Lacticaseibacillus paracasei subsp. paracasei: one gene and its partner. The protein of the gene in region 1 interacts with the protein of each later gene in a pairwise test. Links are inferred from orthologs where the notes say so. Each region holds a gene or a part of one and is shown in the gene's direction. Other genes may lie near its edges.

Region 1 (3,227 bases):
AGCATTGATATCAAGATATAACGCCATCGGCCAACCTCCCTTATGGTGAGCGTGAACTGGCGCGGTTAGAAACCGGAGCATAAGCGGGCTCAAGTGCGATGGGCGGGTTTTGCCCATTGTGCTTAAGGCCCTTATGAGCAGGTTTCTGCGTCAGTGAGCGCGTTATGGTGAGCGTGAACCGGCGCGGCGCTCGTGTTTAAAAAATTAAAATCAGCAAACTATCGCTGCGCCAATGATTATTAGAATTGAGCGTTTGATTTTTCCGCCTTATTAATGCGAATGGCTTTGCGAATTGCCTGAGCAACGCCGTTTTCGCTATTAGTGGCAGTACTGCCCCATGCGAGCTTGGTGATTTCGGGGATGGCGTTTCCCATCGCCATGCCATATTTGGCCATTTTGATCATGCTGGCGTCATTCAAGTTATCGCCGATTGTCATGACCTCATCCATGGTAATACCGCGTTGCTTAGCGAAAGCTTCAACAGCATAACCTTTTTGCGCTTTGATGTTGTTGACCTCAATGTTATTCGCGGAGCTTGAGGTGACACTTAATTTACCGGTGGCATCAAAAACCTTCGCTGGTGCTTTCAAAATATCGCGTTGCTCGCCAGTAAACGCAATGATTTTCATCACTTGGATAGTAGGGTCGGCTAGCAGTTCTTTATAGTCACTAACGTAATTGATGTTCATGATTTCCAGCCGTGCAGCTGCGAGCGCAACCGCCAGTTTGTAGGTTGTATCTGGGTTGAGATCAACCAATAGATCGGCAACATTTTGAATACGTTTGACGCGGCTGTCCGAAAAGACGCCTTTGTTGGTGATGATTTCAAAATAGATGTCGTCCTTTTGCAAGGTCTCGACAATGAAATCGCTTAGGTCACTAGCAATTGGAATCGTGACCACCAATTCGCCAGCCTCATCAAAAACCATGGCGCCGTTGAGTGTAATGAATGCTGGTTTGAGATCTTGGGCGGCAAGTAACGGTGTAGCTTTGGTGACGCCGCGGCCAGTTGCGACCATAAATTCGATACCAGCGGCTTGCGCGTCACGAATGGCTTGGGCGTTTTCGTCCGAAACTTCCATTTTGTCGTTTAAAAGTGTGCCATCCATGTCTGATGCGATAAGTTTGATCATATTTACTGTTCCCTCCGGTTTGTCATGGTGCGGTTACGCCTCCAATTCTAGCATGAAAAAGCGTTTCCCGGTAGCAAACCCGCGGTGATTCTTGTACACTATTTGCGGAGGTGCACGTCTTGAAAACATTAATACATAATGACTGGCAGACGGTGCTGGAACCGGTATTTGAAAGTCCTGAGTATGCTCAACTGCATGCGTTCTTAAAAGAAGAATACGCGACAAAAACGATTTACCCTGAAATGCACCATATTTTTCAGGCATTCGAATGGACACCTTTCCATGATGTGAAGGTGGTCATTCTAGGCCAGGACCCTTACCACAATCCGCGGCAGGCGGTTGGTGCGAGCTTTGCGGTGGCACCCGGTGTCGCTTTGCCGCCGTCTCTGCAAAACATTTATAAAGAGTTGCAAAGCGATTTAGGCTATCCACCGGTCCATCATGGTTATTTGAAGGCGTGGGCGGACCAAGGCGTTCTATTGTTGAATGCCGTTTTGACGGTACAAGCCGGCGAAGCCTATTCCCATCAGAATCATGGCTGGGAAGAGTTGACAGATGCTGCCATTGCTGCCTTGTCTGCACGCGGCGGCGTTGTGTTCATCCTGTGGGGGAACGCGGCCAAAAAAAAGGCGGCCGTGATTGATACGAGCAAGAACGCGATTATTGCATCAGCGCACCCAAGCCCGTTATCTGCATCTCGTGGCTTCTTTGGCAGTCGCCCGTTTTCGCGCACCAATGCGGCACTAGAAAAAATGGGCGAGGCCCCGATTAATTGGCAGTTACCAGAAACGGTGAAGGCGGATTAACCTGAATTGACTAGCCTTAAGTGGCTCAGACACACTGTTTTTCCATTGTCTTCGACTAGTCACGACCCGATAAAAACGGTATGATGAACAAGAATAAAGCGCTTTTATGGAGGGATAAGATTTGGACCTATTTGAAAGTTTAAAAGACAAGATTAATGGCAAAAATTTACGGATTGTATTTCCGGAGGGCGAAGATCCGCGCGTTTTGGGCGCAGCAGTTCGGCTCGCAGCTGACGGGTTGATACAGGCCATCGTGCTAGGTAATCCTGATAAGATTCAGACATTGGCAGCTGCTAAAAGCTGGGATCTCAGCAAGTTGACAGTTCACGATCCAGCCAACGATGACATTCACGCTAAAATGGTTGCGGCCTTCGTTGAGCGTCGCAAAGGCAAGGCAACCCCAGAACAGGCCGAAAAAATTGTTCAGGATGCCAATTATTTTGGTACGATGCTGGTTTACATGAAGGAAGCAGACGGTATGGTTTCAGGCGCAGTTCATTCAACGGCTGACACAGTCCGGCCTGCTTTGCAAATTATCAAGACGCGTCCTGGCGTGCATTTGGTCAGTGGTGCGTTCATTATGCAGCGTGGCCGTGACGAACGCTACTTATTCGCGGATAACGCCATCAACATTGATCCAGATGCTGATCAGCTGGCTGAAATTGCGGTTGAGTCAGCTAAAACCGCTGCCTTGTTTGATATCGAACCACCGCGCGTCGCCTTGCTGTCATTCTCAACCAAAGGCAGTGCTAAGGGACTGCAAGTAGATAAGGTAGTTGAAGCCACTAAGAAAGCTCATGAACTGGCACCTGATTTGGCCTTAGATGGTGAGTTACAATTTGATGCTGCTTTTGTCCCAAGCGTTGCCAAGCAAAAAGCCCCTGATTCCAAAGTGGCTGGGGAAGCGAATGTTTTCATTTTCCCTGAATTACAATCCGGTAATATTGGTTATAAGATTGCGCAACGATTCGGCGGGTTTGAAGCCATTGGCCCAATTTTGCAAGGTTTGAATCAGCCAGTTTCTGATTTGAGTCGTGGGGCAAATGAAGAGGATGTCTATAAGTTGGCCATTATTACAGCGGCCCAGACCTTGCTATGACAAGTTTGAAAAAAGACTTCACTAGTGAGGCAGCCCTGCAATCCTTTGCGGCTTCACTGGGACCGCAGTTGCAAGCGGGAGACGTTTTGCTGCTGGATGGTGACTTGGGTGCTGGTAAAACTAGTTTCACCAAGGGCTTGGCAAAGGGCTTAGGCATCACCGATTACGTCAAAAGTCCAACATTTACAA
Region 2 (3,207 bases), 270 kb from region 1 along the record:
GCTACCGGGTTTTAGCCATTGGCACAGCAACCAAATTAGTGCATCCGTTGGTTAATCCCCAACTGCTCGGTCTGATTTTGATCACGGATGAATTGCGGCCAACTGCCATTAATACGTTCGACTTCTTCAAAACGCAAGGGGTGGCTTTAAAAGTCATCTCAGGTGATGATCCGATCACGGTCGCCAACATTGCCAAGCAAGCTCGCCTTGAAGGAGCTGATCAAAGTGTGGACATGAGCACCATTGCAGACAACGCAACCGCCAAAGATTATCAAACACTTGTGAAACGCTATAACGTTTTTGGCCGGGTCACACCTGAACAGAAGAAATCTTTAATCATGGCCTATCAAGCTTTGGGGCACACCGTTGCCATGACTGGTGACGGTGTGAATGACGTCTTGGCATTGCGTCAAAGCGACTGCAGTATCGCAATGGCATCTGGTGCCGATGCTGCCAGCTCTATTGCGGATTTCGTTTTGTTAGATTCAAACTTCGATGCCATGACCGGCGTTCTAAACGAAGGCCGCCGAGTCATCAACAACATTGAACGCGTGGCATCCATGTATTTGGTCAAAACGATGTATTCAGTCATCCTAGCCACTATTTTTGTCTTCTTGCCACTTGATTATCCGATTGTACCGATTAACCTCACACCGGTTTCTGCTATCGGGGTTGCCATTCCTTCCTTCTTCCTGACTTTGGAACCAAACTTCGAACGCGTGACTGGTCAATTTATGCAGAAGGTCATGACCATTGCCGCACCTGCTGCCATTAGTGTCGTCATCTACACATTACTGCTGACATGGATGGAGTCTTTCTTCCACTTGAGTTTTGAGTCTACTTCATCAATGGTAGCCATGTTGATTGGCACTATTTCATTGAATGTTCTGCTCGTCGTTGCCCGACCTTTCAACCGACTCAAGGTTGGCCTACTGGGTGGTCTCAGCATTGCCCTGTTTCTTGTCTTCTTCGTCTTCAGCTCAATTTTTTCACTTGTCAATCTCTGGCAGTGGCAGCTCGCGTTAATTTATTTGCCACTCATGATCTCAACTGTTCCGTTTTACTTGTTAATTCAAGAATTTCTTGGTCGCCGTGTTTTGTCAAAAATCAATTGGCGATGAAAACGATGAAAATGCCCAACGACCTTTTTTGTTCGACGGTGACTCGTGTATACTGAGATTGCAGGAATTTTCTGAAAATAGTTAAGGAAACGAGGCACACACACATGGCAGAAGAACAAACTTTAGTCTTGGTCAAACCGGATGGTGTTGCAAACGGACATATTGGGGATGTGATCACGCGGATTGAACACCGCGGCTTCACAATTGATGCACTGAAAGTCACACATGCAACGGCAGATCAGTTACATCAGCATTACGCAGCACTTGTTGGTGAGCCTTTCTTTCCAAGAATCGAACGCTTCATGACGGGCGGTCCGATGGTGGCAATGATCGTGAGCGGCTTCAATGTGATCGAAGCGGTGCGTAAAATGACAGGCGCCACGAATCCCGCCGAAGCAGCGCCCGGCACGATTCGTGGAGATTTTGGCCGTGAATGGGCCGACAAAACTATTCGCAACGTCATTCACAGTTCCGATAGTGAGACAAGTGCCCGACGTGAAATTCCAATCTGGTTCCCTGATCGTCAATACGCCCCTCATCAGCCAGAAAAATAGGGTCAATAATTGAAAGAAGTGAGGATCATGGTTAAACGACAGACGTTAACTTTGATCACCGGTGCCGATAAAGGGATAGGCTTTGAAACCGCAATGGCGCTTGGTAAACGCGGTCAGCATTTGCTTGTCGGTGCGCGCAATCAGGCACGCGGTGAACAGGCTATTAACAAGTTGCACACAGCTGGCGTATCGGCAGAATTGGTCATCTTAGATGTGACCCAAGCCGGCACCATTGCGACGGCCGCGAAACAAATTGAAGCCTCACATGGCTATCTCAATGTTCTGATCAATAATGCTGGTATTGCCCTAGATGCCCATCAACCACCTTCACAATTGCCTGTGATGACAATGCGTCAAGACTTTGAGGTCAACTTTTTCGGCTTAGTCAGTGTCACACAGGCGATGATCCCGTTGTTAAAAAAGGGTGCTCCCGCTAAAATTATCAACGTTAGCAGCAACATGGGTTCACTCGGTTTGGCTAGCGATCCTGACAGTCGCTTCTTTCAGGTGAATTCACTTGGATATCAAGCCTCAAAAGCAGCGGTGAACTTCGCCACCATTGATTTTGCCAAAGAGTTACAGCCAGATCACATTAGTGTCAACTCAGTCAATCCTGGGTGGACTCGCACAGATTTTGGTGGTAATCGCAGCGGCGAACAAACGGTTGCAGAAGGTGCTGCCCAAATCGTCAAACTCGCCGCTGACGATAGCCCTGATTTGAATATGACATTTACAGAAACCGCGGGTAAATTGCCATGGTAATGTAAAAAGAGTCCCTTGCCGTGCTAAATTCCGCAATTTCCGGTTAGATCCGGCTTGCAACACATAGCTAGAACGGAGACGGTGCTTCGAGCCCCATCTGGCCTACGATTGTTCAGCGTTGGCACTGGCATCTTTAGATCCTAACAAGTTATCCATATGACGCAGTAAAAGAGGCATGATTTCCCCAAGTCAGAAAATCATGCCTCTTTTTCGGCTCTACGCCAACTGGTGTTGAAGAATAAATTTATCATTTGAGGCGGTTCTCCATTTGGGGAGCCGTCTTTGTCATGTTATGCCGTGATTTGGTAGATTCGTTTGAAGAAGTTCAGCTGATTCTTGAAGCCAAAACAGGATCGTTTGAGTGACTTGATGAGGCGGTTAACCCCTTCGATCGGACCGTTGGAATAAGGGCTGGTGACAGCGGCGAGAACAGCGACTTTGTGTCGCTTAAGCGTCGCGATCGTCATGTCCATTGCCGTACCGTTTGGCTCGTAAGTAGCTAACAGGTTTGCCAGTTCCGTGGGATGTTTCTTCACCATCAAGGCATCATGAAGCGCTAAGTAGGTCTCGTAGGTTTGCTTGAGCTTGGGCTCAGTATCAAGTGCGATATCGATGGCCTCCTGTTGCGTGACGTATTCATTCAAACCAAACAGGAACTGTTTGTGTTTAGCGTCAGGCGCAGTTTGATGAAAAAGCCGCCAGTTTGTCTTCATGATCTTATAAGGACGGCTGTGTTTGTCATCAAGCTGTTTGAGCGCTTGGACGCGTAC

Evidence for each region.
Region 2: the proteins of LBPC_RS04975 (region 1) and ndk interact in binary tests that used the Escherichia coli proteins (3 or more experiments, as listed by UniProt). The link is inferred for Lacticaseibacillus paracasei subsp. paracasei from one-to-one orthologs.

The regions. Positions count from the first base shown.
Region 1 is NZ_AP012541.1:992,132-995,358, forward strand. The notes cover bases 196-3,095. They hold LBPC_RS04975 (uracil-DNA glycosylase), read left to right. Parts: upstream 196-1,252; coding sequence 1,253-1,939; downstream 1,940-3,095. Other genes in these bases: LBPC_RS04970 (Cof-type HAD-IIB family hydrolase), read right to left, coding at 240-1,133; pta (phosphate acetyltransferase), read left to right, coding at 2,061-3,038; tsaE (tRNA (adenosine(37)-N6)-threonylcarbamoyltransferase complex ATPase subunit type 1 TsaE), read left to right, coding at 3,035-3,095. In the rest of the region: LBPC_RS04965 (LURP-one-related family protein), read right to left, coding at 1-27; more of tsaE, read left to right, coding at 3,096-3,227. UniProt on the Escherichia coli protein: Excises uracil residues from the DNA which can arise as a result of misincorporation of dUMP residues by DNA polymerase or due to deamination of cytosine.
Region 2 is NZ_AP012541.1:720,286-723,492, reverse strand. Bases 71-2,950 are described here. They hold ndk (nucleoside-diphosphate kinase), read left to right. Parts: upstream 71-1,225; coding sequence 1,226-1,675; downstream 1,676-2,950. Other genes in these bases: LBPC_RS03470 (ISL3 family transposase), read right to left, coding at 2,728-2,950; LBPC_RS03475 (SDR family NAD(P)-dependent oxidoreductase), read left to right, coding at 1,703-2,437; LBPC_RS03485 (cation-translocating P-type ATPase), read left to right, coding at 71-1,121. Also shown: more of LBPC_RS03485, read left to right, coding at 1-70; more of LBPC_RS03470, read right to left, coding at 2,951-3,207. UniProt on the Escherichia coli protein: Major role in the synthesis of nucleoside triphosphates other than ATP. The ATP gamma phosphate is transferred to the NDP beta phosphate via a ping-pong mechanism, using a phosphorylated active-site intermediate.